Linked DNA regions of Hyalangium gracile. The protein of the gene in region 1 interacts with the protein of each later gene in a pairwise test. Links are inferred from orthologs where the notes say so. Each region holds a gene or a part of one and is shown in the gene's direction. Other genes may lie near its edges.

The links.
Region 2: the proteins of selB (region 1) and serC interact in binary tests that used the Escherichia coli proteins (3 or more experiments, as listed by UniProt). The link is inferred for Hyalangium gracile from one-to-one orthologs.

The regions. Positions count from the first base shown.
Region 1 is NZ_JAHXBG010000006.1:509,811-524,735, forward strand. Bases 7,816-10,779 are described here. They hold selB (selenocysteine-specific translation elongation factor), read left to right. Parts: upstream 7,816-8,321; coding sequence 8,322-10,238; downstream 10,239-10,779. Other genes in these bases: KY572_RS15090 (phosphoribosyltransferase), read left to right, coding at 7,816-8,106; KY572_RS15100 (ATP-binding protein), read left to right, coding at 10,235-10,779. Outside these bases: KY572_RS15060 (ABC transporter permease), read right to left, coding at 1-669; KY572_RS15065 (ABC transporter substrate-binding protein), read right to left, coding at 666-2,213; dacB (D-alanyl-D-alanine carboxypeptidase/D-alanyl-D-alanine endopeptidase), read left to right, coding at 2,500-4,734; KY572_RS15075 (single-stranded DNA-binding protein), read left to right, coding at 4,957-5,442; KY572_RS15080 (succinate dehydrogenase), read right to left, coding at 5,518-6,201; Hsp33 family molecular chaperone HslO, read left to right, coding at 6,444-7,337; more of KY572_RS15090, read left to right, coding at 7,438-7,815; more of KY572_RS15100, read left to right, coding at 10,780-12,745; KY572_RS15105 (sigma-54-dependent transcriptional regulator), read left to right, coding at 12,814-14,202; KY572_RS15110 (GNAT family N-acetyltransferase), read left to right, coding at 14,778-14,925. UniProt on the Escherichia coli protein: Translation factor necessary for the incorporation of selenocysteine into proteins. It probably replaces EF-Tu for the insertion of selenocysteine directed by the UGA codon. SelB binds GTP and GDP.
Region 2 is NZ_JAHXBG010000016.1:147,672-162,422, reverse strand. The notes cover bases 5,539-8,328. They hold serC (3-phosphoserine/phosphohydroxythreonine transaminase), read left to right. Parts: upstream 5,539-6,284; coding sequence 6,285-7,373; downstream 7,374-8,328. Other genes in these bases: KY572_RS29485 (PA0069 family radical SAM protein), read right to left, coding at 8,041-8,328; KY572_RS29490 (chalcone isomerase family protein), read left to right, coding at 7,478-8,044; KY572_RS29500 (RNA polymerase sigma factor), read right to left, coding at 5,579-6,154; KY572_RS29505 (hypothetical protein), read right to left, coding at 5,539-5,575. In the rest of the region: KY572_RS29535 (YceI family protein), read left to right, coding at 1-133; KY572_RS29530 (hypothetical protein), read left to right, coding at 195-431; bufB (MNIO family bufferin maturase), read left to right, coding at 512-1,357; KY572_RS29520 (HvfC/BufC N-terminal domain-containing protein), read left to right, coding at 1,354-2,067; KY572_RS29515 (carboxypeptidase regulatory-like domain-containing protein), read right to left, coding at 2,080-3,141; KY572_RS29510 (caspase family protein), read right to left, coding at 3,141-4,781; more of KY572_RS29505, read right to left, coding at 4,784-5,538; more of KY572_RS29485, read right to left, coding at 8,329-9,069; KY572_RS29480 (trypsin-like serine protease), read left to right, coding at 9,435-10,187; KY572_RS29475 (trypsin-like serine protease), read left to right, coding at 10,184-11,116; KY572_RS29465 (ABC transporter substrate-binding protein), read right to left, coding at 11,314-13,245; KY572_RS29460 (NADase-type glycan-binding domain-containing protein), read left to right, coding at 13,384-14,238; KY572_RS29455 (zf-TFIIB domain-containing protein), read right to left, coding at 14,297-14,686. UniProt on the Escherichia coli protein: Catalyzes the reversible conversion of 3-phosphohydroxypyruvate to phosphoserine and of 3-hydroxy-2-oxo-4-phosphonooxybutanoate to phosphohydroxythreonine. Is involved in both pyridoxine and serine biosynthesis.

The DNA.
Region 1 (14,925 bases):
CGCGTTGCGGAACGCGTGCTTCCACAGCACCACGCGCGGGTGCAGCCCCTTGGCTCGTGCCACCGTCACGAAGTCCTCGCGGAGCGTCTCCAGCATCGCCGCCCGCGTCATCCGCGACAGGAAGGCCGCCAGCGCCGTGCCCAGCGTCAGCGAGGGCAGCACCAGGTGTCTCCACGACTCGGCGCCCGACACGGGCAGCCAGTCCAGCCAGAGCGCGAAGACGATGATCAACATGGGGCCGAGCCAGAAGCGCGGCAGCGCCACGCCCGCCACCGCCACCCCCATCGCCGCCGTGTCCACCGCCGTCCCCTTTCGCGCCGCCGCCGCCACTCCCAGCGGAATCGCGATGGCCACCGCGATGAACAGGGACGCCACCGTGAGCCACAGCGTGTTCGGCAGTGCCTGGCCGATGGCCGGCAGCACCTTGCGCTGGAACGGTGGCAGCGAGGTGCGCAGCTCGCCCGTGGCGAAGTCCTGGGTGAACGTCCACAGCTGCGTGTACCAGGGCAGGTCCAGCCCCACCGCGCGCCGCAGCGCCTCCCGGTCCACCTCCGTGGACTGCTCGCCCAGCATCACGTCGATCGGGTCGCCCGGCACCAGGTTGAGAAAGAGCGAGATGAGCAGCAGCGCCCCCACCACCGCGATGCTGGCGGAGATGGCGCGCCTCATGGCTCCACCCTCCGCGCCCGCGCCAGGGACGTGAGGAAGCCATTCGCGCTGGGCTCGAAGCCCTCCAGCCGCCGGGACACCACCGCCACGCTGCTCTCGTGCCAGAGCGGCGCGTACGGGAGCAGCGCGTCCAGCCGCTCCTGCACCCTCGCGTAGAGCGCCGCGCGCTGTGAGGGCTCCACCCGGCTCGCCTCGTCCAGCAGCGCGTCCAGCTCCGCATCCTTCAGAGCCCCCCGGTTGAAGCCGCCCCAGTGGTTCTCCTCCGTGGGCACGTTCCTCGAGTGGTACGCCCCGCGCATCAGGTCCGGCTCGATGACCGACGCCCACTTGAGCGTCACCATCTCGAAGTTGCCTCGGCGGATGTCGTTGAAGAGCGTGCCGAACTCCAGCGAGCGTACCTCCACCGCCACGCCTCCTCGCGCCAGCTGCTCCTGGAGCACCAGCGCCACCGACTTGCGGAACCGGTCCGTGCTCACCTTCAGGCTCAGCGTCATCCGAGGCTGGCCTCCCGGCCCATCCGGATCCGGGTAGCCCGCCGCATCCAGCAGCCTCGCCGCCTCGGCCGGGTCATACCGGCAGCCCTCCTGCGGCGCGTGGGCCCAGTGCGTGGCGGGCAGCATGCCCGTGGCCGGCTCCGCCAGTCCGTGGAACTTGTGCTCCACGATGGGCTTCACCTCCAGCAGGTGGCACACCGCCTGGCGCACCCTCACATCCGCCAGCGGCCCGGAGCGCAGGTTGAAGCCCAGGTATGCGTAGCCCGTGCCGGGCCGGACGAGCACGCGCAGGCCCGGCTCCTTCCTCAACAGGGGCAGCACCGCTGGGGACACCGCGTTGGTCACCAGGTCCGCGCGCCCCTTCAGCAGCTCCAGCACTCGCGTCGTCTCGTCTCGGACGACTCGGAAGTGCAGCCGGGAGATGCCCGGAGCCCTCGCGTAATACCCCTCGAAGGGTACCAGCGTGAGGTGTTCCTCATCCGGTTGGGCCTCAAACCGAAACGCTCCGGCTCCCACCGGGTGCGCTCCCTGAAGCTCCACGCCACCCAGGCCTGCTCGCTCAGCGGGCAGGATGCTCAGCGACAGCTCCGCCAGCAGTGGGGCATAGGGCCGTCGCAGGTGGAAGCGGACGGTGCGATCACCTACCACCTCCACCTCCTGAATCACCTCGTACCGGTCCACCTTCGGACTGCGCAGCGCCCGGTCTCGCACTCCGTCATAGGTTGCCTTCACGTCCGCGGCCGTGAGCGCCGTGCCATCATGGAACGTGAGCCCGGGGCGCAGCGTGAACTCCATGACAGTGGGGGACAGCGCGCGGAAGGACTCGGCCAGCGCCGGCACCGGTCGGCTGGTGTCATCGAAGGTGACGAGCCCCGGCGCGATGAGCTGGCCGATGCGCTGGCCAATCGCTGTCAGCGCGAAGCGGTCATCCAGGCTGTCGGGTGGCGCCTCGACCAGCACCGTGATGCCGTCGGGGGTTCGGTCTGGTCGGCAGCCCGCCAACAGTGCGAGCAGCATCCCCAGGGCGGCGCGGCGGAGCAGAGCGGACATCCGTTTCCAGCTTGTGTCACACCCGGGTGGTAGGGTCGACGGTGTTGCGCACCCCCGTCAGGCCCTTATTTCACCGCAGCGTCATGAAGGCGCTGGAACTGAAGGTCGGTTCACAGGGTTGCAGGTGCGTCTGGCTCACCGCCCGATGAAGAAAAGTCCACATCCTCGGCAGCGCAGCTTCGCCTGGCGGATGAGCGAGCGCCCAGACATGGACGCGCCTACTCTTCCTCCCTTGATTCTGGGGGATCTGCTTCTCATGATGGCCCGCGTCTTCCCCGGAGCCTTTGTGCAGGTTCATCGAGCCAGTGTCCTCTTGGCCGCGACGGCCGCGATCATTCTTTCGCTTCCCGCAGCCCACGCCGCCCCGGCGGACAAGCGGGCCGAGCGTGAGGCGCTGAAGACGGCGTTGCTCGACGTGCTCCAACGCACGCCCCTCAAGGCCAGCCGCGTGGGCATCCACATCCAGAGCCTGGATGACGGCTCGGTGGTGTTCAGCCAGAACGCGGACGATCTGCTCAACCCGGCCTCGAACGTGAAGCTCGTCACCTCGGCCGCGGCGCTGGCGACGCTCGGGACGGAGTACCGCTTCGACACCGAGTTCCTCGTGGACCCGGAGCTGCCGCCCGACGGCAAGGTCAAGACGCTCTACGTGCGCGGCAAGGGCGACCCGTCGATGACGACCGAGCGCCTCTATGGTGTCGTCTCCGAGCTGTTCCACGGCGGCCTGCGCGAGGTGCAGGACATCATCATCGACGACTCGTGGTTCGACGCCGAGCGCACGCCGCCCGGGTATGACCAGGAGGAGTCGGACCGGGCCTACATGGCGCCCACCGGCGCGGTGAGCCTCAACTGGAACGCGACCGCCATCTACCTGCGGGCCGGTGAGGCTCCGGGTGCCAAGGGCACCGTGGAGATGGAGCCCCCCAGCGACTTCTTCGTGGTGGAGAACGGGCTGACCACGGGCAGCCACCGGGCCCGCCGCGTCTCGGTCGCCAGCAAGCCGCTGGGCGACAAGCAGCGCATCGTGGTGAAGGGGCAGCTGCCGTCGGACCAGGGCGCCGTGAGTGTCTGGAAGAAGATCGACAACCCGCCCATGTACTTCGGCTACACCTTCAAGGAGCTGCTGAAGGGGCGCGGCATCAAGGTGAAGGGCAAGGTGAAGCTGGGCCTGGCTCCCTCGAGGGCCAGGCTGGTGCACGTGGCCCAGTCGGACACGTTCGACGTCATCCTCAAGCGGCTCAACAAGCTGTCCAACAACTTCGTCGCCGAGACGCTGCTCAAGACGATGGGCGCCGAGCTCAAGGGCGCGCCGGGCAGCTTCCAGAAGGGCATCGAGGTGGTGGAGTCCTTCCTCGAGCGGGAGGTGGGCCTGCCCAGCGGCTCGTACGTGATGAAGAACGGCAGCGGCCTGAACGACACCAACCGCTTCTCGGCCACGCAGCTCACGCGCATCCTGCGCTTCATGCACTCGCGCTTCCCGCTGGCGCCCGAGTACCTGTCCTCGGTGGGCATCGCCGGCAAGGACGGCACGCTCAAGTACCGCTTCGAGGGCAGCGAGGCCGTGGGCCGCCTGCGCGCCAAGACGGGCACGCTGGAGAATGTGTCCGCGCTGAGCGGCTACGTGCAGGCCACCGGCGGGGAGCTGTTCGTCTTCGCGATGATGGTGAACGACTACCCCGGTCGCTCGGGCCCCGTGGTGCAGGGGCTGGATGCGCTGGGCGCCGCGGTGGCGGCCACGGGCTCCTCGATGGGGCCCTCGCGCGCGGTGGCGGCGCTCTCGGACACTCCGCGTCCGGGCGGTGAGCTGGGCGCGGTGGCCAGCCGCATCAAGACGTACCTGGAGCTGGGCAAGCAGCGCGACCAGCGCAACATCAGCTTCCTGCGCACGGCGTGGCGCAGCGAGCGCGACCCGGCCGTGCGCGCCGTGCTGGCCGACAGCCTCTACCAGTCCAACCCGAGCGACTACCTGGGCGCGCGCACGCTCCTGGACAGCTACTCGGCGGCCTCGGACGTGTACGGCCGGCTGCGGGCCGTGGCGCGCGAGCTCTCCGTGGACGTGCCCGGCGTGGGCAGCATGGTGGAGCTGGCCGCGGGCGGCAACGCGGAGGCGCTGGCTCGCGTGGTGGAGCTGGCCGGGGCCTCGCGTGGGGACGGGCAGGCGGAGACGGAGCTGTCCGTGGCCCTGGGCGAGGTGGCTCGCACCGCGCCAGAGGAGCTCGTCGTCGCCCTGCGCGAGTCCGGCAACTCGGAGCGGGATGTCGCCGTCTCCCTGCTGGCCCGCGGGCTGGTGCAGGTGGGCGACGCGGACCACCCGTTCTGGAAGTCACTGCGCAAGCAGCTCGGCGCGCCGGATCCGGCCCTGGTGACGTTCGTGCGCAACCTGGACGCCACGCTCTCGCAGAAGGTGGCCGAGCAGAAGGCGCCTCGGGCTCCGGACACGGTGGAGGCGGTGTCGCCGGGCTCCGCGGCTCCCGTGGGGCCGGGGCCTTCGCGCACGGCGGAGACCCGCCCTGGCGGGTGAGGCCCGCATCCCCGTGTGATTTCAGGGATCTCCCGGGGCGAGCAGGCAGGCGGGCGTTGACGCCTGCCTCGTGGGCCCGAGGATCAGCGCGCGCGTCGCTCCCATCGTGTATACCTGTCAAGTATTCCGCCAGGTGATGAACCTGCGGGATGGCGCCGATCCGTGGTGGATCGGCTACCCAAGGAGCCGGTCCGAGGTGGACGGGCTATAGAAAGGGCAGTCATGGCTGGAGGCGTCAACAAGGTCATCCTCATCGGCAACCTCGGAGCAGACCCCGAGGTGCGCTTCACCCCGGGCGGTCAGGCGGTCGCCAACTTCCGCATCGCCACCAGCGAGAGCTGGAACGACAAGAACGGGCAGAAGCAGGAGCGGACCGAGTGGCACCGCATCGTCGTGTGGGGAAAGCTGGCGGAGCTGTGCGGCGAGTACTTGAAGAAGGGCCGGCAGTGCTACGTCGAGGGCCGCCTGCAGACGCGCGAGTGGACGGACAAGGAGAACCGGAAGAACTACACCACCGAGGTGGTCGCCACCTCCGTCACCTTCCTGGGCGGCCGTGATGCGGGCGCCGGGGATGGGGGCGGGGCCCGGCGCGGCGGTGGCTCGTTCTCCCGAAGCGGGGAGCCCGACTACGGCGCGCCTCCTCCGGGGATGGACGATGGCGGCATGAACCAGAGCGGTGGCAACGGGGACGACGACATCCCGTTCTAGGCTCCGGAAGACGAACCGGCCGCCCCCAATACCCGGGAGCGGCCGGTTTTGTTTTCAGGTGGTGCGGGCCGCCCGCTACATGTCGATGGAGTGCCCGGTGCCGGGGCCGAACGCCTCACCGGCCTGGAACAGCGCGTAGATGGCGCCCCACGCCATGGCCGTCAGCACCAGGAAGATGATGATGACGAAGGGCTCGAAGCGGCGCATGGAGCGCTCGCTGGCGAAGATGCCCCAGGCCATGCCGAAGTTCTGCAGCCCGTTGGCCACGTGGTACGCCACGCCGAGCGTGCCCACCAGGTAGACGAAGAGGGTGGGGCCGTGGAAGCGCATCTCCCGGGCGATGTCCTCGAAGGCCTCGGGGCCGTGGCCCAGCAGGCGCGGCTCCAGGAAGGCCTTCCACAGGTGGGCGCCCAGGAAGGCCAGCACGCCCACGGCGGTGACGCGCTGGAGGATGTACTTGAGGTTGCCGTAGTTGTTGTAGGCGAGGTTGTTGGGCCGGAAGCTGAACAGCCGCACCAGGCCCCACCCGGTGTGCATCAGCAGCGGCACCAGGGAGATGAGGAAGCCCAGCGCCATCGAGAACGGGTGCGCGTACGTCGTCACCGAGCTCTGCCACGCCGCGGCGCCGCTGAAGGCGGCCAGGTTGTCCCAGAGGTGGTTGATGGTCCACAGCGTCAGGGGGAACACCGCGAGGAATGAGCCCAGGCGGGACTGGAGGAGCGGGTTCTTGCGAGGAAGGGCTGCGGCTTGGGTGCTCATCGGGACTCCGGCGACGCGCGGACGGGCCACTCCGCGGGTAGGTGGGTCGGACCGGGCGTTATAGCCGGTCCCGGTGAACGAGGGGCTGGGATATGCCAGCCGGGGTGGCAGCCGGGGCGCTCGGAGGCATAAGCCGGGCCGATGCCTGGGGCTCCAACCCCTCCTTTCCAGGGTAACCGAGGCGCCGGGCGCCTTCCCCATTGGCGAGCGCGGCGGTGTTGGGCACGCTACAGCCTCTCCTTATGGCCGATGAACTCGTCAGTGGACTATTGAAGGACGTGGACGTCCGAGTGGTGCTCGCCCTCACGTCCGAGCTGTCTCGCCAGGCGCGGGCGACGCACAAGAGCGAGTCGGCTTCGGCCGCGCTGCTCGCCCAGGGGCTCACCGCCGCCGCGCTCCTGGCGGCGCTTCAGAAGGGGGAGACGCGCATCAACCTGCAGCTGGAGTGCGACGGGCCCCTGCGCGGCTTCTTCGTGGACGCGGACACCTCCGGGCTGCTGCGGGGCTACACCAAGAACCCCCATGTCACCCACGTGGGCGCCGAGGGCGAGTACCGCTGGCGGCCGGTGTTCGGCAACAAGGGCTACATCTCCGTGCTGCGCGACATCGGCGAGGGTGAGTACTACCGCTCCTCGGTGGAGCTGGAGCGCTTCGACTTCGAGCAGGACCTGGAGCGCTACTTCACCATCTCGGATCAGGTGGCCACGCAGCTCAAGCTGGAGCAGGTGGCAAAGGTCAAGGACGGCACCACCGAGCCCCTGGGGGTGGTGGCGGGCATCATCCTTCAGCCCCTGCCGAACGGGGACCGGGAGGCCTTCCAGACGCTCGGCCGCCAGCTCAAGGAGAACCTGCACGGGGTGCTCCAGGCCCATGCCGCCGAGGGCGGGGCGGCGGTGCTCAAGGCGCTGCTGCCGGGCCGCAATGACTTCGAGGTCATGTCCCGCTACCCCCTGCGCTTCTCGTGCACGTGCAGCCGGGACCGGGTGAAGAACGCGCTGCTGGCCATGGGGAAGGAGGAGCTGACGGATCTGCTGGAGAAGGACGGGAAGGCGGAGGTGACGTGCCAGTTCTGCACGACACAGTACGTCATTCCCGGAGACGAGATCCGCGCGATGCTGGAAGCCGCAATGAAGTGACGTACAGCGTGCAGCCCAGCGCCGGGGGCCTACGCGGGAAGTAGCCCCCGAGCGTCGCTCAAGATATGACGTGGGCGCACCTCAGCTGGAGTCCTCATCCGTGGCCACGAAGCGCGCAGTGTCCGGCAAGGGCAAGACCTCCAAGAAGGGCAAGTCCGCGCCCAAGCCTTCCAAGCAGAAGGTGGAGAAGCTGGTCTCCATCCCCTCGGACGTCGTGCTGGCGCCCCAGGCCGAGGTTCCGCGCATGCCCACCGGGAGGGACCAATCCCGGCAGCGCTCCGCCGTGCAGGAGCTGTCGTGGGCGGACTTCGACAGGGCGGTGCAGGCGCTGGCGGGCGCCATCCGCCAGGACTTCAAGGTCGAGGCCGTGGTGGGCGTGGCGCATGGCGGCGTCTTCGTGGGTGGGGCGCTCTCGAGCGCGCTCGGCTGCGAGTTCTTCCCCGTGCGCATCACCCGGCGCAGCCGCGACCGCGGCAGCACGAACAAGCCCCAGCTCTCCGGCGAGATGCCGCGCGAGCTGAAGGGCCGGCGCGTGCTCATCGTCGATGACGTGGCCGCCAGCGGCGACACGCTGGAGATGGCCACCGCGCTGGCGAAGAAGGTGGGCGCCCGCGAGGTGAGGACGGCGTGCATGGTGGCCCGGCCCGAGGGCTATGAGCCGGACTATCGGGCGCTGTCGACCCAGGCGTTCCTCGTCTTCCCCTGGGACTACGAGCCCACGGGCGGGGTGGACCGCTCCGACGTGGACCCGGATCTGGCCGGGGCCTGAGCGGCTGCCTCGGGCGTCCCCTGGATGACGTTTGCGCTGCCCTGTCCCCCGCGCGGGCGAGCGTCTGCGCGTTGCGTGGGCCCGACCTGTCCCGTAGTCTGGCCGGGATGTAGGACACCCCGTCTTCTCGCGACCTGGGACGGGGGCCCACGGTGGGGGAGACCGCTCCATCCCGGAGCGGGCACAGGCAGGCGCACGAGGAACGGGCCGGCGCGATGATCATCGGCACGGCGGGGCACATCGACCACGGCAAGACGTCCCTGGTGAAGGCCCTCACCGGTATCGACACGGACCGGCTCAAGGAGGAGAAGCGCCGAGGCATCACCCTGGAGCTGGGCTTCGCCCACCTCACGCTGGATGATGGGACGCTGGCGGGCGTGGTGGACGTGCCCGGCCACGAGCGCTTCGTGAAGGCCATGGCCGCGGGCGCCGGGGGCGTGGACCTGGCGGTGCTCGTGGTGGCCGCGGACGAGGGCGTCATGCCCCAGACGCGCGAGCACCTGGACATCTGCCGCCTGCTCGGGGTGAAGGCGGGCGTCATCGCCCTCACCAAGAGCGATCTGCTGGCGGAGCTGGGCGAGGAGTGGCTCGCGCTGGTGAAGGCGGACCTGGTGGCGCTGACGGCGGGCACCTTCCTGGAGGGAGCGCCCGTGGTGCCCTGCTCCTCGAAGACGGGAGACGGGCTGAAGGAGCTTCGGGCCGCGCTCACTCGCGCGGCGCATGGGCTGCCCCAGCGGCCCTCGGATGGCCCCGTCTTCCTGCCGGTGGACCGGGTGTTCACCATCAAGGGCTTCGGCACGGTGGTGACGGGCACGCTGCTGTCCGGCACGCTGGCGGTGGAGGAGAGCGCCTCGCTGCTGCCGGGACGCCCCGGCCCCTTCCGCGTGCGAGGCCTCCAGGTGCATGGCCAGGCCGCGCAGAAGGTGCAGGCGGGCCTGCGCACCGCGGTGAACCTCGTGGGCGTGGAGCCCGAGGAGATCGATCGCGGCATGGTGCTCGTGCGCGCCGGCGAGCTGCCCGAGACGCGGATGCTGGACGTGGAGCTGAGCCTGCTGCCCGCGGTGGAGGAGCCGCTGCCCCGGCGCCGCAAGCTGCTGCTGCACCTGGGCACCGCGCAGGTGGAGGCCACCGTGGCGCTGTTGGACCTGGAGCGGCTCGAGCCCGGGGAGACGGGGCTGGCCCAGCTGCGCCTCTCCGCGCCGCTGGCCGCGCTCGTGGGGCAGCGCTTCATCCTTCGAGGCTCGCGCGCGCTGCCGGGGCGCGGTGCCACCGTGGCGGGCGGCCGCGTCCTGGCCATCACTCCGCCGCGCCGCCGCAAGGGCGCCTCCGCCGTGGTGGCTCCGCTGCTGGAGGCGGACGCCGGCGGGCACGTGGCGTGGCTGCTGCGCCAGGCGGGCTACCGGGGGCTCACCCAGGCGGAGCTGTTCGGCCGCTCGGCGATGCCACCCAAGGCGCTCTCACGCACGCTGGAGCTGCTGGGCTCTCGGGGTGGGGCGCTGCTGGTGGACCGGGACAAGCGCCTCTATCTCTCCGGCGAGGTGTTCGAGGGGCTCCAGAAGCGGGCCCTCGCGCTGCTGGCCGCCTTCCACGAGCGCGAGCCGATGCGCGAGGGCCTCTCCCGCGAGGAGCTGCGCCAGCGCCTCTCGCCGGAGCTGGACCCGCGCATCTTCCAGCGGGTGGCGCAGGCGCTGGTGGACACGGGCAAGGCGGAGCTGGACAAGGAGGTGATGCGGCTCAAGGGCCGAGGCCGCACCCTCACCGTCAGCGACGAGGGAGCCCGGGCCCGGGTGGCGGCGGAGCTGGCCGCGACGGGGCTCGCGCCTCCCACCTTCAACGAGCTGGCGCAGAAGCTCCAGCTGCCGGCGCCCCGGCTCCAGGAGCTGCTCAAGGTGATGGTGTCCGAGGGCCTCATCGTCCGGGTGAGTGACGAGCTCCACTTCGACGCGGGAGCGCTGGGAGGCCTGCGGGAGCGACTGGTGGGCTGGCTGCGCGAGAAGAAGGAGATCTCCACCCAGGCCTTCAAGGAAATGGTGGGTCAGAGCCGGAAGTTCGTCATCCCCTTGTCGGAGTACTTCGATCGGGAGAAGGTGACGCTGCGAGTGGGTGAGAAGAGGGTGCTGCGCCGGGGATGAGCCAGATGCCTTACAGCCAGGGGGCCCTGCGCACCCTGATCGAGACCTTCGGCAACCCCATGGTGGTGTTGCGCCAGCGCGAGCTGTGGCTGGCCAACGCGGCCTTCCTGCGCCTGGTGGGGCTCTCCCGGGAGCAGGTGGAGGGCCGCCCGGCCCTGGACTTCGTCAACCCGGACGAGCACCGGCGCCTGTCCGCTCTCTTCCAGCGCATCCTCGAAGGGGACCTGCGCACCCCCTCCAGGGTCTTCCGGCGCCTGGTGCCTTCCTCCGACGGGCGGATGCATGAGCTGGCCGCCGCCATGCAGGACGTGGTGCTGGAGGGCGGCGAGAAGGGGCTGCTCGTCAACCTCTTCGAATTGGTGGAGCGACCCCCCTCGGTCACCATGGCCGAGCGCCTGGTGGAGACGTCCGCGCGCCTGGTCGGCGTGCACTCCGAGGAGGAGGTATTTCAGGTGGCGCTGGAAGGCCTGGCCTCCGCGGGCTTCCGCGCGTCCTTCCTGCGCTGGGATGGCAAGGAGCTCTTCCTGGCCGACGGCAGCCCCCTGCCCGAGGAGATGGGACTGGCGGCCGAGGCGCTCGGAGAGGGACGCGCCATCTATGGAGGGGTGGAGGCGGGCGAAGCCACCCATGTCTACCTGCCCCTGGGCGATGCGCGTAACGGCGTGCTGCTGGTGGAGGGCCGAGGGCTCGATCCGACCCACGGCTCCACGCTGGCGCTCTTCGCCAAGGTCGTCGGCACGGCGCTCTCCGAGGCGCGCGTGGAGGCCGAGCGCATGCGCGGCCAGTGGGAGCTGCGCGTGCTGGCGGCGGTGGCGCGTTTCCTCGCCCAGCCCGTGCCGCCCACCCCCGAGTCCTTCCTCGAGCGCCTCGCGGGGCTGCTCTCCGCGGACGCGGCGCTGCTGCTGCTCCGGGAGGAGCCGGACGCTCCCTTCGTGCTCACCGCGCAGGTGGGCCTGGCGGAGCTGAGCGGCGCGGTGACTTCGCTGGGCTCCGTCCTGGGCGACACGGCGGTGAAGGTGGAGCAGGGGCGGCTCTCGACGAAGGGCGAGGAGAAGGTGCTCTGGGATGTCTCCGGAGGGCGCTTCGGCAGCGGGCTGGCGGTGCGCATCATGCGCGGAGGGCAGGTGAGCGGCACCCTGCAACTGTTCCGCGTGCCGGGCCGGCCCTTCCAGGAGGCGGACCTGCGGCTGCTGGCGACGATGGTCGAGCTGCTGGTGACGCTGCTGGAGCAGCACCGCCTGCGCGCCGAGTCCGCCCGGCAGCTCTCGGAGACGCGGCTGCTGCTGGAGCTGGCCCGCACCACGGCGGGCGTGCTGGACTCGGCGGGCATCCTGGATGTGGCGGCGGACTTCCTCGTCCGCCTGCTGGATGTGTCCGACTGCCACATCTTCCTGTACGACGAGCAGGCCAAGCTGCTGCGAGGCGCCGCGGGCTCTGTCACCCACCGCGACTTCCTGCGCGGCCTCACCCTCCCGCTGGACGACGGCAGCTTCACGTCCCGCGTGGCCCGCGAGCGTCGCCCCCTCTTCATCGAGGATGTGGACAAGACGTCGGGCGGCTACAGCCCGGAGCTGGCTGACCGCTTCCAGGCCAAGGCCATCCTCGGCCTGCCGCTCACCTCGCGTGACGAGCTGATCGGCGTGGTGGTGGTGGATGACACCCGAGGCCCGCGCGCCTTCGGGCCCGCGCTCATCGAGCTGGCCGAGGCCACCTGCGGACAGATCGCCCTCTCCATCGCCAACGCGCGCCTCTACGAGTCGCTGTGGGGCTCCTACGCGGAGCTGGCCGCCGCCCGCGCGGAGATGGTCAAGCGCGAGCGCCTGGCCGCGCTGGGCGAGCTGTCCGCCATCGTCGCCCACGAGGTGCGCAACCCCCTGGGCGTCATCTTCAACGCGGTGACGTCGCTGCGCCGCCTGCTCAAGGTGGAGGGGGATCCGGCGATGCTGCTGGACATCCTCACCGAGGAGAGCGACCGGCTGAACCGCATCGTGGCGGACCTGCTCGACTTCACCCGGCCGAGGGACCCCATCCTCCAGCCGGAGGACCTGGGCCGCGTGCTGCTGGATGCCATCGAGGCGGCGCGCGTCCAGGGCGGGTCCGACAACTCCTCCGTGCGGTTCGTCGCGGAGGTGGACCCCCACCTGCCACCCGCGCGCATGGACCGGCGGCTCATCCGCCAGGCACTCATCAACGTGCTCGTCAATGCCCTCCAGGCCATGCCCCAGGGGGGCGTGGTGACGGTGAAGGCCCGCAGGGAGCTGCACGGCGGCCGGGACTGGCTGCGCAGCGACGTGTCGGATCAGGGCATGGGAATTCCCTCGGAGTTGCTGCACCGCGTCTTCGAGCCCTTCTTCACCACCAAGGCCCAGGGAACGGGCCTTGGCCTGGCCGTGGTCCGTCGTATTCTCGATGAGCACGGTGGAGAGATCACCGTGGAGAGCACCCCTGGCCGCGGCACGACCTTTACCATCCGTCTTCCTCTCCTCCCGCCCCCGACGCCCCAGTGACTGACGCCAGCTCCTCCGCCAGCGCCCCCGCAAGCACCGCCACCGCCCACCGGGGCCGCGTCCTCGTCGTGGATGACCAGCGGAACATGCGCACCACCACGGCTCTGGTCCTGCGCACCGAGGGCTACACCGTCTCCGAGGCCGCCACTGGCCAGGAGGCGTTGGATCTGCTCACCAGCAACAGCGTGGACGTGCTGCTGACGGACCTGAAGATGGAGCCCATGGACGGGCTGACGCTGCTGCGCCGCGCCCTGGAGGTGGTGCCCCGGCTGCAGGTCATCGTCATGACGGCCTTCGGCTCCATCGACAGCGCCGTGGAGGCCATGCGGCTGGGCGCGTACGACTACATCACCAAGCCCTTCAAGGACGGGGTGCTGCGGCACCGGGTGGAGCTGGCGCTCGAGCGCGCCCGGCTGATGTCCCAGGTGGACCTGTTCGCCAACGAGTTCAACCAGCGCCACAACATGTCCGCGCTGGTGGGCAGCAGCCCGGCGATGCGCGAGCTGAAGAACCGCCTGCTGCGCGTGGCGCAGAGTGACGCCACCGTCCTCATCCAGGGCGAGAGCGGCACCGGCAAGGAGCTGGTGGCCCGCTCGCTGCACACCCACAGCCGGCGCAGCATCAAGCCCTTCGTGCCCGTCAACTGCGCCGCCATCTCCGAGAGCCTGCTGGAGAGCGAGCTGTTCGGCCACGCCAAGGGCGCCTTCACGGGCGCGGTGAAGGCCCGGCGCGGCCTCTTCGAGGAGGCCGATGGCGGCACGCTCTTCATCGACGAGGTGACGGAGACCAGCCCCGCCTTCCAGTCCAAGCTGCTGCGCGCGCTCCAGGACGGTGAGGTGCGCCGCGTGGGCGAGTCCACCGCGGTCCGCGTGGACGTACGCATCGTCGCCGCCACCAACCGGGACATCGAGCTGGAGGTGCGCGAGAAGCGCTTCCGGCAGGACCTGTACTACCGCCTCAACGTGGTGACGCTGCGGGTGCCGCCGCTGCGCGAGCGGCTCGAGGACGTGCACGATCTGGCCCGGCACTTCCTGGAGCGCGCCAACGCCCGCAACTCCCGGCCCCGGCGCCTGTCCGGCTCGGCCGTGGCGCACCTGATGGACTACACCTTCCCGGGCAACGTGCGCGAGCTGGAGAACCTGGTCGAGCAGGCCGCCGCGCTGGCCGAGGGCGACGAGTTGATGCCCGAGGACTTCCCGCTCCGGCCCCAGGCGCAGGTGGCCCAGGCCAGCGGGGACCTGGGGGCGGTGAGAGTGCCGGGCGCACCCGTGCCCACCCTGGCGGAGGTGGTGGACGAGGCGGAGAAGCGCGCCATCCTCCAGTCCCTGGAGCGCAACCAGAAGGACCTGGCCCGCGTAGCGGATGAGCTGGGCGTCTCCTCCACGACACTGTGGCGGAAGATGAAGCGCATCAAGCTGTTGGAGACAGGACCCGGGCCTGATCCTCAAGGGAAGTAGGAGACGGGCTCCCGGAGGGCTCAGTCTTTGAGACCGAGAGAGAGTTTCTCACGCTGAAGGAATGACATTGACTCCCAGTGGATGAAACAAGCACTGGGAATATCACTGGATTTTCAGCTTCGAAAATTCAGTGGGTGTCGCGAGGGCTGTGCAGGGCAGATGAACGCGCAAGCCCCTGGAATCACGGGGCTTGGGCCGCTGCCGGGCCTGCTCTCCTACATGAGCCGGATTTCAGATTTGAAATCATGGAAGCGATTTCAGATCTGCAACGGTGATTGCAGGCCTGCAATGACGAACTTGAAATCAACAGGCCCCGGGAATGTTGGGTGTTGCTTCAAGTGCCTGAGAAAACTGGAGATCCTCTCGGCACGAGGGCTGGCACGAGGACTGCTAAGACACTCCTCGGGACGCATCGAAGCGAGGCTGAAGGTGGTTCCCCCCCACCCCTTCAGCACTTCCGGTGAGTCACCTTTAGAAGACCCGCGGCCCGATACCCTTCTGGGGTGTCGGGCCGCCTTCTTTTATACGTACCCCCCGCCCAGGCGGATGCTTCGCGAGCGGAGGAGGTCCCCGGCATGGCAGAGGTCGCACCCGAGCCGCTGTCCCTGAGGGCTGCCCGGCCCGAGGACTACGTCACCTTCGCGCGCCTGTTCCCGGAGCTCGGAGTGAGGGAGCCTCCACCTCCTTCCCAGGTGTGGGCCGCGGAGCTGGTGCCGCTCACGT
Region 2 (14,751 bases), on another replicon or contig:
CCGCGTGCGCGCCAGGTTCCGCATTCCGCTGGAGGCCTACGGCATCAAGCGGACGGAGGCGTTGATCCTCAAGGTTGGCGAGACCGCCGAAGTCTCCGTCGACGCCTGGGGCTCCACGCAGTTCAAGCTGTAGTAGGACTCAGAGCAGTACCCTCAACGCAGTACCCCCAACGCAGTTCCGAAAGGAATCATCCATGAACGTCAAGGCTCTGGCTGCCATCGTCGGTACCCTCTCTCTCGGCGCGCTGGCCACCGGCTGTGCGTCCAACAAGGCCTCCGAGGGCGCCGCCACCGAGGCCAAGGGCGCTGACTCCCAGTGCAGCGGCCAGAAGGCGCCCGAGGGCACCGACGCGGCCGGCACCCCCGCCGCCACCCAGGAGAAGGGCGGCGAGGGCAAGTGCGGCTCCGGTTCCTGCAGCGGCAACAAGTAGTCACTTGCCGTAGCTGACGCGGGCGGTGGGGAGGAGACTTCCCGCCGCCCGTGTTGTTTTCCCTGTCAGAGGATCTCCACGTGTCCCAGAGCTACGCGCAGAGGCATGGACTCACCCCCCTGGGAGCCGGCATCGGCCTGCGCCGCGGCTTCTACGAGGCCCTGCCGCGCACCGAGCGGGCGCTCGACTGGCTGGAGATCATCCCCGAGAACTTCCTCACCCTGGGCGGCCGCTCGCAGCGGGCCCTGGACGCGTGCGCCGAGCGCTGGACGGTGCTGCCGCACGGCGTGGGGCTGAACATCGGCGGGCCGGATCCGCTGGACGAGGACTACGTCACCCGGCTCGGGGCGCTCGTGCGGAGGGTGGACGCGCCCTTCTTCTCGGATCACCTGTGCTACTCGCGGCTGGGGGGCATCCACCTGCATGATCTGCTCCCGCTGCCCTTCAACGAGGAGGCGGTCGAGTACGTGGTGCCGCGCGTGCGCGAGGTGATGGCGCGGGTGGGGCGCCCCTTCCTGCTGGAGAACCCCAGCTACTACGCGCGCATGCCGGGCGGCACGCTGGAGGAGGCCGCCTTCCTGCGGCACGTGGTCGAGCAGGCCGACTGCGGGCTGCTGCTGGACGTGAACAACATCTACGTCAACGCTCAGAACCACGGGTATGACCCGCGGGCCTTCGTGGACGCGCTGCCCCTGGAGCGCGTGGTGCAGATCCACCTGGCGGGCCACGAGCGCTACCCGGACGTCATCATCGACACGCACGGGGCGCCGGTCTGCGACGAGGTCTGGTCGCTCTACCGCTACGTGCTGGAGCGCACCGGGCCGGTGTCCACGCTGATCGAGTGGGATCAGGACATCCCATCCATGGAGGCGGTGCTGGATCAGGCCGATCAGGCGCGCGCCGTGCTGCGGGAGGTGGCGCGATGAAGCCCGGGCTGCGGCACTTCTTCGACTCGATGGCGGACTACCTGGGCGGCGGCTCCAGCGTGGAGCAATTGCGCGCCGCGCACCCGGGCTGGGACGCGGCGCCCTCGCGCGTGGCCATCTATGGCCGGTTCGTGCGCGGGCACGTGCGTGGCGCGCTCGAGAAGCTCTTCCCCATCACCCAGGAGAGCGTCGGGCCCGAGCGCTGGGAGCAGCTGGTGGAGACGTACACCGCCACGCGCCCCGGGCGTCACTACGAGATGAACCGCATGGGCGAGGCCTTCCCCGCCTTCGTGGCGGACGTGGCGCAGGCGCGAGGGCTGCCGGAGTTCGTCCCCGCGCTCGCGCGCTTCGAGTGGGCCGACTGGGCGGTGTACGCCTCGGAGGAGCAGGTGCCGGAGCGCGTGGAGCGGCTCACGGTGAACCCCACGCTCACGGTGCTCCAGCACCCGTTCCAGCTCTGCGCCTTCGTGCGTCAGCGGGGCAGGGCGTCGGCTCCCGCCGCGGGTGACGAGATGGCGCTGCTGTGGCGGCACCCGCGGGAGCTCAACACCTGGTTCGCGGCGGCCCAGGAGCGCACGCTGCTGGTGCTGAAGATGGCGGTGGAGGGGCTCTCGACGCAGGCCGTGGCGGCGGCGACGGGCGTAGCGGAGATCGAGGTGCGAAAGGCCGTGGAAGCCTGCGCTCGCGAGGGGCTCGTCCTCGCGCCGTAGCCGCTCCCGCGGTCAGTTCTCCAGCCGGCACGCCTTGCCGCCGGAGCCGCCCTTGCAGGAATACCCCTCCGGGCACTCGTCGTCGGACTTGCACCGCAGGGTGCAGGTGCCCTCGACACAGGCGCCCTCGATGATGCCCATGCCGCGGCAGATCGCATCATCCGTCCCGCAGGAGGCGCCGACCCCACGGTAGCCGCCGCACCCGGAGAACTGCGCCGAGTTGGGCATGCAGCGGCCGCTCTGGCACGTGAAGCCGCCCTTGCACGTCTCGCCGTTGCCGCACCGACCCACGCACGCGTTGCCCTCGGGCAGCGCCTGGCAGCTCGAGCCAGCCTGGCACGTCCAGTCCCCGGTGCACGGCGTGCAGAGCGGCCCGCCCTCGCACCGGAAGCCACGGCAGGAGAGGCCCGGGCCGCAGTGTGTGTCCTCGAGGCACTCGACGCACCGGCCGCTCTGCGCGCACTGGTAGTCGTCCACGCATCCCGTGGTCGCGCACCCGCCGCTCGGCTCGGAGAGGTTGATCTTCACTTCCTTCTTCTCGCCGGCGCTCACGCACGTCTCGGAGCTCACGTCCGGAAAGCTCCTGGCCGACACGAGCAGCGAGTAGCAGCCGTCTGGCAGCGGGCCGACCTCCGCCCGCCCCTTGTCGTCCAGGCTCTGCTCCGAGGGAGTACCTTCCAAGACCAGCCGGCCTTCGGTCACCCGCTCGTTGTCGGGCGACTTGACGCGCACCGACAGGAAGCTGGCCTCCTTCGGCTCCAGCTCGCCCAGCGACACGGACTGCCCGCCCTGGACGATCAGGGGCTGACGCAGCGTCTTCGTCGCCGAGGCGATGATGAACAGCTCGGCGGCGCCCGCGGGGACTCGCTCGATCGTGAAGGAGCCATCCCCCTTCACGGTGCTGCTCAGCTCGGGCTTGCCCAGGACGGACACACGCGCCACGGACGCGTCGGCTCCGACGAGCCGTCCGCTCACCGTCCCGAACAGGAAGGGTTCATTCGCCAGCCCGCCGCACCCGCCTGTACCCAGCGCCCCGAGGACGACAGCCATCGCGATGTGCAGTCTGTGGTGCATCAGAAGCGGTACCCCATGCCGGCCTGGCCGCCGGTGAATCCCACCGCCTGACCCCGCCCATCCACCACGACGTACGTGAGCATCAACTGCGCCTGGGCAGTCAGCTCCAGCCGCTCGCCCAGGCGCCACACGAGGCCACCTACCACGCCAGGGCTGACGGTGAAGTAGTGCTGTCCGCCCGTGAAGGCGTCCACTTCAAAGGACCGCCCCAGGTACAGAGCGGCCACGCGCGGCCCACCGAAGAGCGTCAGCTTGTCCCAGCGCCACAGGTAGGGCATTCCCACACCCGCGGTGAGGCGGGTGTAGACGAAGGGAACCTGGGAGCCGGGGACGAGCTCGAGGGTGCGGCGGCCGCGGCTGCCGCTGACATCCAACAGGAGTCCGAAGTCCTGCAGCGGCCGGTCCTCCAGGCGCAGCACCAGGCCCACCTCGGGAGAGGCGGGCAGCAGCTCCGTGCGGCTGCGGCCGTCCACGAACGAGAACATGCCGCCCATCAGCGCGAGGGAGCGGCTGGGGAAGGCGTCCGACAGCAGCTGCTCCAGCGGGAGCCGCTCGCCCACGGCCACCTCCAGCTCCCGGCGGATGAGCACCGAGTCGCCCTTGGTCAGCTCCACGGTGCGGCGGCCCGGCACCACGGCGGCGCCTCCAGGCAGCTCCGCGCGCGGCTCGCCGTCCACCTTGAGGGTGAAGCCATCCAGCCGCGGGTTGTACGAGAACAGCTCCGGGCGGCCCAGGCGATCGATGCGGCCGGAGAGCACCACCGGATCGGCGCCCACCTCGAGGATCTCCGCGGACGGGCGCTGGCGCCCCTGGGTGAAGGCGAAGGTGCGGCGGCGCGCGAAGTCATGCGCCTCGGTGGCGGTGACGGCGCCGTCCGCGTTGCGGTCGGCTGTGCCGCTCAGGCCCTCGATGAGGAAGTGCGTATAGATGTCGTTGCGCAGCCCCTCGTCCTCGCGGGCCGTCTCGCCCCAGTCGCAGGCGGCGAAGACCATGGAGGCGCGGCTGGCCTCCTCCAGGGGGCGCGCGTAGAAGCCGGACTTGATGCCGGCCAGCTCCGTCTCCAGCTCCTTGGGCAGCAGCGACTTGCCGCTGCCGCTGTGACAGGTGGCCAGCACCATGAGCCGGCGCCGGCTGGGCAGCTTGTCGAACTCCGCCTTCAGCACGTCCATGGACAGCGCCGTCTGCGGAATGGACTGGTACGAGGAGTCGTGGGTGACCAGGTAGCGCCTGAGCTCGCCCTGCCCATCGCGCGACAGCGTGCCGTGCGCGGAGAAGTACACCACCACCACGTCGTCCGGCCGCGTGGCCTCCTTCTGGAGCTCGCGGATCGCCGCGACGATGGATGCGCGTGTCGTCTCCTCCCGCCGCGTGAGCAGGCGCACCTGATCGAAGTGCCCACGCGCCGGATCCTTCAGCGCGGTGGCGAGATCCTGCGCGTCCTTCGACGAGTAGCGCAGATTCCTCCACTGCGGATCCTGGAACTCGGAGATGCCCACCAGCAGCGCGATGCGTCGCGGTGCGTAGGCATTGGACAACGCAGCCTCGTCGAGCTTGAGCGGGACCAGTCCGCCCTTCTCATGGGCGGACGGGCCGGCACAAGCCGCGAGGGCTCCCAGCAGAATGAGGAAGAAGCGCTTCACGTTCAGCGCTGATTCTGGCCGTTCTCGACGAAGACGTCGAACCTGGCCGTGGACATCGGGTTGTCCTCCCGGGCAGGTGCTCCTCCTTTCAGCGAGGTCTGGACTTCATCTGGCGACAATTCCTCACCTGCTGGCGAGGCCACCAGCCACAGCGTCACGGGGCCCTGTTCGCCCGACAGGCTCACCCCGGTGAGGCCCTGCGGGCCGGCCAGATCGTGCGTCCCGGCCTCCAGCGAGAAGCTGCCGAGCAGCTCGGGGGCACCGCTGTCCACCTGCTGGAAGAGCAGGGCGCTGCCGGCCTCGGTGGAGTGGTAGCGCAGCAGCAGCACGTCGTCCGGCGACACCGGCGCGCCCGAGTCCAGGCGCCGCAGCTGGCCGTCCGCGCCCCGCGCCGCCGCGACCAGCTCCAGGCTGATGCGGCTCGAGCCCTTCACGCCGCTCCACGCCGGCTGCGAGGGGGGCGCCATCAGCCGCGGCACGAACACCAGCGCGAGCAAGCAGGCCGCCAGCGCACCCGCCACGCCGGCCCACCGTCCGAGCTGGCGAGGCGCGCGCAGCTGGCGCTTGAGGCGCATCCAGCCCACCTCATCCAGCGTGGCCTGCCGGGGCGGCGCCAGGCCGAGCAGGAGCGAGTCCAGCTGCCCGTCGAGCAGGTCCGTGTCGGGGGCCTGGACGAGGAACTCCTCGCACGCGTCGCACGGCGCGGCCAGGTGCTCGCGGAAGTAGGCCACCGCCTCCGGGTCCCGGGCCGACAGCGCTTTCAACGCATGGGCGTCGAGGTGCTTGTGCTTCATGACTTACTCCCAGCGCCCGGCGAGGACGCGCCGGAGCAGCTCACGCTTGATGCGCGCCCGGAATCGCTCCAGCCGCATGGTCACCGCGCTCTTGCCCACGCCGAGCTTCTCGGCGATCTCCCGCGCGGACAGCTCTCCCTCCAGGTAGAAGAGCTGCACGGTCTTCTTCTCCTCGCCGTCCGGCAGCTCGGCGATGAGTTGACGCACCACGGCGATGTCCCGCTCCACCTGGAGCGCCTCCGGCATGGCGGGCACGGCCTCGGGCTGGGGATCCTGGGTCTCCTCCTCCAGCCGTCGCAGGTGGCTCTTGCGCTCCAGGCGGGTGCGCGCGCGGTTGCGCGCGATGGACAGGAGCCACGCCTCGAACGCCGAGACTTCCTTGAGCCTCGGGAGCGCCTTGAACGCTCGGACGTAAGTCTCCTGAATCACGTCTTCCACCTCGTCCGCATCCAGCGTGGCGAACCCGGCCGTCAGCCGAGCCACCAGAGGCCTCGTGCGCCGATAAAGCTCTCCAAAGGCGGACTCCTCCCCACGGGCGGCCCGCCGCACCCACTGTGTCAGTTCCTCAGAGGAACCCACCTGTCCTCCTGACCCCCGGAGCGTCCGGTCGGCCACCGCCACATGTCAGACATCCCCCGCTTTCCTGCTGGCCCCCGACAGGCCGTAGGAGAGAATGGCGGCGCCGTTCACTTCCTAGAAGGACACTGCCATGCGCGTCATCAACTTCAATGCCGGTCCCGCCGGCCTGCCCTTGCCGGCACTGGAGCGGGCGCGGGAGGAATTGCTGGATTTCCAGGGTTCTGGCATGTCTATCATGGAGCACAGCCACCGGGGCAAGGAGTACGAGGCCGTCCACAACGAGGCCATCTCCCTGCTGACCGAGCTGCTGGCCATCCCGCCGACGCACCAGGTGCTCTTCCTGCAGGGAGGCGCCTCGCAGCAGTTCGCGCAGGTGCCGATGAACTACCTCACCCCGGAGGCCTCGGCCGACTACCTGATGACGGGGGTGTGGAGCGAGAAGGCGCTGGACGAGGCCCGGTACTACGGCAAGCCGCGCATCGCGGCCACGGCGATCAACAAGGAGAAGCGCTACACGCGCGTCCCGGCGCAGGCGGAGCTGCAGCTGGATCCGGCCGCCACGTACGTCCACATGACGAGCAACAACACCATCTACGGGACGCAGTGGCACACGTTCCCGGAGGTGGGCCGCGTGCCGCTGGTGGCGGACATGAGCTCGGATCTGCTGTGGAAGCCCATCGACGTGAGCAGGTTCGCGTTCATCTACGCGGGCGCGCAGAAGAACGTGGGGCCCTCGGGGATCGTCCTCATCGTGGTGGACAAGGAGTTCATGGCCCGGGGGCGCCAGGACATCCCGAAGATCTTCCGCTACACGACGTACGCGGAGAACAACTCGCTGTACAACACGCCGCCCACCTTCGCGATCTACCTGTGCCGCAACGTGCTGGCGTGGATCAAGGACGTGGGAGGCCTGAAGCAGATCGAGCAGTGGAACCGAGAGAAGGGCGACCTGCTCTACGGCGCAATCGATCGCCACGCGGACTTCTACCGGGCGCCGGTGGAGAAGGGCTCGCGCTCGTACATGAACGTGGTGTTCCAGCTGCCGACGGAGGCGCTGAACGACACCTTCGTGTCCGAGGCGAAGAAGGCGGGCATGGTGGGGCTCAAGGGGCACCGCAGCACGGGCGGCATCCGCGTGTCGCTCTACAACGCGGTGACGGTGGACAACGTGAAGGCGCTGGTCTCCTTCATGGACCAGTTCGTCCAGAAGCACGGGTAGGGCGCCCGAGGCGGGCTGAATTCCTCCTGGCGGGGAGCGTCCGAGTCTCGACGGGCGCTCCCGGCTGGCTTACACCTGGGGGCCTACCCCGTCGGGAGGAGTCCATGAAAGCGACACTGTCCGCTCTGGTGCTGTCCCTTACCCTCGCGCTGCCCGCCCTGGCCAAGGACAAGGAGGTAGCGGGGGTGAAGTTCCCCGAGACCCTCACGGTCGAGGGCAAGGAGCTGAAGCTCAACGGCACGGGCCTTCGCAAGAAGATGGTCTTCAAGGTCTACGCCGCGGGGCTGTACCTGGAGACGCCGTCCAAGGTGGGCTCGGAGGTGCTCAGCTCGGATCAGATCAAGGTCGTCCGCATGAGCATGCTGCGCGACCTGGAGAAGGCGAAGATCACCGAGGCCATCACCGACGGCGTGACGAAGAACAACAAGGCGCAGCTGCCGGCGCTGAAGGAGCGGCTGGACAAACTCAACGCGGCCATCCCGGATCTGAAGAAGGGGGATGATCTGCTGATCACCTACGTGCCGGGCAAGGGCACCCAGGTGCGGAGCCAGGGCGGAAAGGAGCTGTTGCTCGAGGGCAAGGACTTCGCGGATGCCCTCTTCGGCGTGTGGCTCGGCAGCAACCCGGTGGACGACGGCCTCCGGGACGGGATGCTCGGCAAGGAGGACTAGAAGAGGCTGAGCTGAGCGGAGGGGCGCGCCGGCCGCTGGAAGGTGGTGGGCGCGCTCTCCGTCATGAAGGCCATGCGCATGCCGACCTTGCGCGCCGTGGTGTCGAAGAGGCGCTCGATGGTCTCCGCGTAGAGCCCCTCGCCGCGCATGCGGTGGTTGAAGCGCGAGTCGGACAGCACACCGCCGCGCGTCTCCCGGATGCGGTGCAGCACCCGCTCGGCGCGCAGGGGGAGCTTCTCGCGCAGGCGCTCCTCGAAGACTGCCTTCACGGGGCCGGGCAGGCGCAGCAGGGTGTAGAAGGCGCGGGTGGCGCCGGCCTCTCGCGCGGCGGTGAGCACCTTGGCGATGTCCTCGTCATTGAGGCCCGGGATGATGGGCGCCACGGACACCGTCACGTCGATACCCGCCGCGGCGAGCCGCTCGATGGCCTGCAGGCGCCGCTTCGGCGTGGCCACGTAGGGCTCCATCGCTCGCGCCAGCTCCGGGTTGTGGAAGGGCAGGCTGATGCCCACCCAGAGCCGGGCCTCTCGCGCCAGGGTCTGGAGCACGTCGAGATCGCGCTCGATGAGCACGCCCTTGGTGATGATGCCCACGGGGTTGCGGTACTCGGCGCAGACCTCCAGGCAGCGGCGGGTGAGCCGCATCGAGGCCTCGAGCGGCTGATAGCAGTCGGTGACGCCGCTGAAGACGATGGGCTCGCCCTTCCAGCGAGGGCGATCGAAGGCTTCGCGGAGCAGCTCCGGAGCGTGGGGCTTCACGACGATGCGCGTCTCGAAGTCCGTGCCGGCGCCCATGCTGAGGTACTCGTGGCCGGGGCGCGCGTAGCAGTAGGCGCAGGCGTGCATGCAGCCACGGTACGGGTTGACGCTCCAGGAGAAGCCCACGTCCGGGCTGCTGTTGTGCGTGAGGATCTCGCGGGTGTGATCCTCCAGCACCTCGAGCCGCGAGGGCGGGATCTCGTCGAGGTACTCCACCTCGGTGCTCGCCCAGGGGTTGGGCGGATTGGAGACGGGACGCGGCTTCACCTGATCAAGGTGGACCTGAAACTGTGTTCAGTCAAGGCCTTCGGGAAGGCCCTGGAAACACGAGGAGATCCGCTGTGCTTGTCGGACCTTGGGCCCCTGACTACGGTGGTTCCCATCAAGATCGGTTCATGCCCACTCCCCACAAGCTGCCCGGCAGGCTGCCCACGTGTGCCCCCATGCTCCTGGTACTGGGCATGCAGTTCGCCGCACTGGGGTGCCAGAACCGCAAGGAGCCAGCGCCAGCGGATGCGGGAGGGGGCGCGACTCCCGGTGACGCCGGTGCTCTCGCGCTGGAGGATGCAGGAGGCGCCCTGCCGCCGGAATTCCCTCAGCCTGCCAGACTGAATTACCTCGAGCTGGCGGGGATGTTGGACAAGGTGAACCGGTACTCCGCCGCCGTCGATATCGAGACCACCGAGCCCACGGAAGCGGGCATTCATGGGCTCTGCAGTGGAGTGCTTCTCAGCCCTCGCCTCGTGCTGACCGCGGGGCACTGTGTTTGCGTGCGCAGACCCGCTTCCACTGCGGACAAGCCGGGCAGGTTCATCATCGACGGAACCTCCTGCTCAGGCAGTCCGGCCGTGACCACGATGATCTATGCGCCAGCGGGAGCGGACACGCCTCCACCCGGAAGCGGGAGTCGGCTCCACAAAGGCGTGGAAGTCCGGCCGCATCCTGCTCTGGAGGTGGTGCTCGATGCCCAAGGCCAGGTGGAGTCCAGTCGTGGGGATCTCGCCCTCATTCTCCTGGAGGCTTCTGTCGAGGAGACATTCTCTCCGCTCCCGCTCGCGGACGAAGACGTTCAGGCAGGCGAGAGCTTCGTGATGATCGGCGGTACCTTCGACGAGTCCCTCGGCGGGGTGGCGCGGCAGCGGCGCTTCACGCGCTACAAGGTCGCCAGGTTCATGGATGTGGGCAGTGGCTGGGTCCTCTACGAGCAACCGAAGCGCGACCTCTATCGAGGGTCCAGCGGCGGGCCTTGTGTGCGGGAGAGCTCGGGAGGGCCGGTCCTCATTGGCGTGTCGGGTAGGGGATTGGGAGGAGAGCCGACCTTCACCAGCCTTCACCCCTACCTCGACTGGCTCCGCGCCGCGATTCGCTCCGTCAACCCCAGATGATGAGCCTGGAGGCTTCAGGCGGCATCGCTGGCTCAAAGGTGCCTGATCCGATGCATCCTCACCCGAGACTGTTGAGCCTCATGGTGCTGTTGGTCATTTGCGGTGCGTGCGCGAGCAACTCCGGAGCGAAATCGCATGCTCCTTTAGAGGGCACTCCCTCGGAGCATCCCTATGTCCTGGGAGGAAAGCTGGACTCGGGCAACATCTACCCGAACACCGTGCTGCTCACGTTGCCCTCGAATGGTTCAGCGATAGCGACCTGCAGCGGAGTGCTCATCAGTCCTCGGCGTGTCCTCACGGCGGCGCATTGCGTGTGCATGGAGAAACCGTGGGTGCTAGAGGCCGGCGAGCCAGGGACGCTGATCGACGGGTCCATGTGCCTGGATCGGCTGACCGTGCAGACGGTTCTCTATGGGCAGCCCGGTTCTCCGAGAGATTACGTCGGAATCAAGGTCGAGCCTCATCCAGGGCTCAGGCTCCTCTATGACGGCAATGGAGCGCTCGTCTCGGCGGAATCCGATCTGGCTGTCATCCACCTGGAGAATGCGGTTCAGGGAGTCAGGAGCGTCGAACTGGCCCGGAAGACCGTCGCCGTGGGCCGGAGAGTCGTCCTGGTGGGCTTCGGGTACGCCGACATGCGGAAGAAGAAGATTGGAGATCGCCACTTCGGACGAACGGAGATTGCCCGGGTGGAGGGCGAGGTCTTGACGGTCACGCAGCCAGGGGTTCATGCGTACGAGGGTGACAGTGGGGGGCCGTGCTTCGAGTGGCCTCGAGGAGGCAAGAGCCCGCTTCTCGTGGGTGTCAATCGTGGAGGCAGTGCGCCCGTCTACTCGGCCTTCACGAGCACGGTCTTCCCCAGGAATCGGGAGTGGCTCGAGAGGATCATCCGCGAGGACACCCAGGCGGATGCTCCTGGGGCGCCATAAAACACTAAGGCCGGTAGTCCCTGGTTTCCCTAGGAACTACCGGCCTTTTGTTGAGCGGCGGACGGGATTCGAACCCGCGACCCCGAGCTTGGGAAGCTCGTGCTCTACCAACTGAGCTACCACCGCGACCGAAGCGAGCCCAAGGTAGGGGCCTCGCTCGACCTTGTCAACGAGAAGTGACGCCCGAGTCCGCTCGGCTACTCCCCTTCCTCCACCGTCAGCTGGTACGGGTCCTGGAAGTTCGACTCGCGGTTCTTCACGTCGCGCACCTCCAGCACGTACACCCCCGGCTCGGCGCTGTAGCGGATGGTCTCCGGCTGGTCGCCCTTGGCGCGATCGGAGGTCTGCATGAGCGCCAGCTTGCCGTCCTCGCCCACCCGGTGCAGGTACAGCGCCACGTCCACCTTCAGGATGCCCAGCAGCGTCGCCCGAAGCGCCGTGCGCACCGGTCGATCCGTCAGGTCCAGCCGGTAGTAGTCCACGTCCTTCAGCGGGTAGACCGTGCCTCGCACCGCCTTGCCCAGCGAGAGCTCCATGCCCCGGTCCACGGTGTTGTTCGGCTCGCGCTCCTCGCTGCCGTTGTCCGGCACCGCGCTGACGGTGATGCGGTAGGGCTGGTCCGCGTTCTCGAAGTCCTTCACCCACTTGCCCTCCACCTTCCGCGACGCCCCCTCCACCTTGAAGTAGCAGCTGCCGCTGCAGGACACGTTGTTCAGGCGCTCCGGCTCCTTCAGCGCGCCGTCGTTCGCCCTCAGCGTCACCGTCTCCTGCGCCCCGTCGCCCGCTGGCGCGTCCACCGCCGACAGCACCAGGTCCAGCCGCTCCACCCCGGACACCTCCACCTTCGCCAGCATGGGCTCCGTCGTGCGCAGCACGTAGTAGTCCACGTCGCTCTTGGGCGCGAGGAAGCCCTCCTTGAAGCCCGAGCCGCTCATCGGCGTCGCCTTGTAGAGCTCGTCATTGGGCTCCAGCTCCGCGTTGGCTCCCGCCTCCTCCAGTGACACCGAGAGCGTGTACGGGTTCGTCGCGTTGTAGGTGCGCTTCGCGTCCTTGCCCGTGCCCACCCAGCTGCTCTTCACCACCACGTAGACGACCTTGTCCGTGGAGCGCACGCCGATGTTGCGCAGCGCCAGCGCCTCGCCCTCCTTGCCGCGCAGGGAGAACAGCGGCGCCTCCGCCGCCGAGAGCACCGCCAGCTCCGGCCGCACGCCCTCGATGGCGGACAGCTCGATCTTCAGCGCCAGTCCCGGAGGCTCCGGAGGCGCGGCGGGGGTGCCGGCGTCTCCTGTCTGGGCCACGGCCCCCGGCGTTCCGGTGGGGCTGGCCGGGGGAGTCCCCTCCGGGGGCGGCGTGGAGCCCTCCGCGGTGGGCGCCGAACCCTCGGGAGCAGGGGAGGGCGGAGTGCCCTCAGCCGCAGCGGGAGGAGTCCCCTCTGTCGGCGTGGGGGCGGTCCCCTCCGTGGGCGTCGGAGCCGGCGTGGGAGGCGGCGGCAGAGGCGCTTCCTCGCCAGGATCAGGGGCCGGGGTGCTCGGCTCCGGCGTGGGCAATTCGATCCGGTACCAGTCCTCATCTCCCGCGTGGCCGATGTAGGCCGCCACCGTCTGCCCGAGCGTCAGCGCCGTCGAGTCCACGGCCCGATCATTGGGCTCGCGCTCCTCGCCGTCGTTGGGGCGCCGGTAGGCCAGCGTCAGGGTGTATGAGCCGCCGCTGCCCTTGCGCGCCGAGGCCACTCGCACGAAGCGCTCGCCCTCGACGAAGAGGTTGGGGAAGTGCTCCGGCTTGCCCTCGCCCTCGCTGTTCACCCCCGCCAGCCGGTTGCGGTCCCGGTCGTACACCTCGATGACCACATCTCCGCCCGGGATGCCCGACACGGTGATGTCCGCCGTCCGCGCGGCCGGGGGCGCCAGCCGGTACCAGTCCTCGTCCCCCTTCGCCGGGTCGGCCGAGAGCGCCGCGCTCACCACCGCGTCCCGAGTCAGCGCCAGCGCCTGATCCGGCCGCTCGTTGGGCTCCTTCTCGCTCAAGACATCCGGGCCGGCGTCCACCGGTCCCGCGTCGGCCACCTCGTCCTTCCCCTTGGGGCAGCCGGCCAGCACCGCGCACACAGCAATCCAGCCCAGACGTCGCATCGCGTTCCCTCGCATCGGCCGCCTACTCTTCCCCGTGGGGACCGGGTGTCAAGCACCGCAAACATGCGGGGTCGGGTTTTCATCCTGAGCCCCTGCGCTCTGGTGAGCCCCTCGGGGGCCGATCCAAGATGCACGGCCATGCGAAGCCTCCCGGTCCTCTCCAGCCTCCTGCTCGCCGCTTCTGCTCCCACCGCCTTCGCCGCGCCTCCCGCCTCGGTCGGCTATGCCCAGGCCGCCGACTACCTGGACAAGGACGGCCACCCCGAGCGCTACAACCCGCTCAACGTGCTCGATGGGCGCGACACCACCGTCTGGTGTGCCTCCGACGCGGAGGGGGCCCCCCGGGGCATGACGATCGGCTTCAAGGGCGTGGCCACCGTGGACGAGGTGCGCGTCTACACCGGCAACGGCTCGGATCGGGACGCCTTCAAGACCCACCCCCGGGCGAAGAAGATCGCCCTGGAGGGCAAGGACTCCGCGCGCGGCTTCACCCTCGAGGACAAGCGCGGCCTGCAGACCATCCCGCTGAACCCGCCCGTCACCGGCGCCTGGATCACCCTCGAGGTGAAGGACGTCTTCCCGGGCTCCGACTCCGGCGCCCCCGTCTGCCTTACGGACGTCATCCTCTACTCGGGGGGCAAGCCGCTGAACGGGACGAAGCTGGCCCCCGTCCTGAAGTACGACGCCCGCCAGGCGCAGGTGCTGGGCACCTGGTTCGGCGGCCTGGAGGGCGCGGCCGACCGCTTCCTCTCCTTCTACGTGGATGGGACGTACCGCTTCGTCCACGAGCCGCTGGGCGGCGGCGAGCCGAGCGTCCTCACCGGCGCCTACACCACCTCGAATTCGCGGCTGTCGCTGGAGCTGCCCAAGAAGGGCAAGGTCTCCGTGAAGTTCACCCGGGAAGAGGCGGAGGGCTCGTCGGGTGGACACACGCTGGCCCTGGAGGGCGATCTGCCGGAAGAGTGGAAGGAGCCCTTCCGTAGCCGGCCCTGAGCCGGCGGCTCCGTCTCCGGGGCGAGAGGAGAGGGCCCGAGCCCTCTCCGGCTCTGGATCAGCCCGCGGCTGTCTTCTTCTTGGCGCTGAAGGCCTTGAAGAAGTCGACGATCTCCTGCATGGCGACCTTCACGTCGGTGGCGTCCTGGAACTCCGACTCCAGGAAGATTCCGCCGCAGGACTCGCAGGAGTCGTAGCTCAGGGGGTGGTGACGGTCACCACCGTTGATCCGTACGAGATCCACCTGGCACTCGGGGCACTGTCCGGTGAGTGCTTCCGCGTCGACCTTGCCGCCCTGACTCTCCAGACCGGGAAGATTGTTGTGGAGCAGGACCCGATTGAGGTCGGCGACGTCGATCCACAGCCCGCCGCAGTCTCCACACTTCCGCAACGTGAGATCATCCCCCTCGAGATCGGCCATCTCGACGTTGCAAGCGGGGCAATTCATGGGGCGGTTCGTTCTCCTGGAAGGGGGAGGCTTGCTCCCCGTGGATTGGAGAATGATAGGGCGCC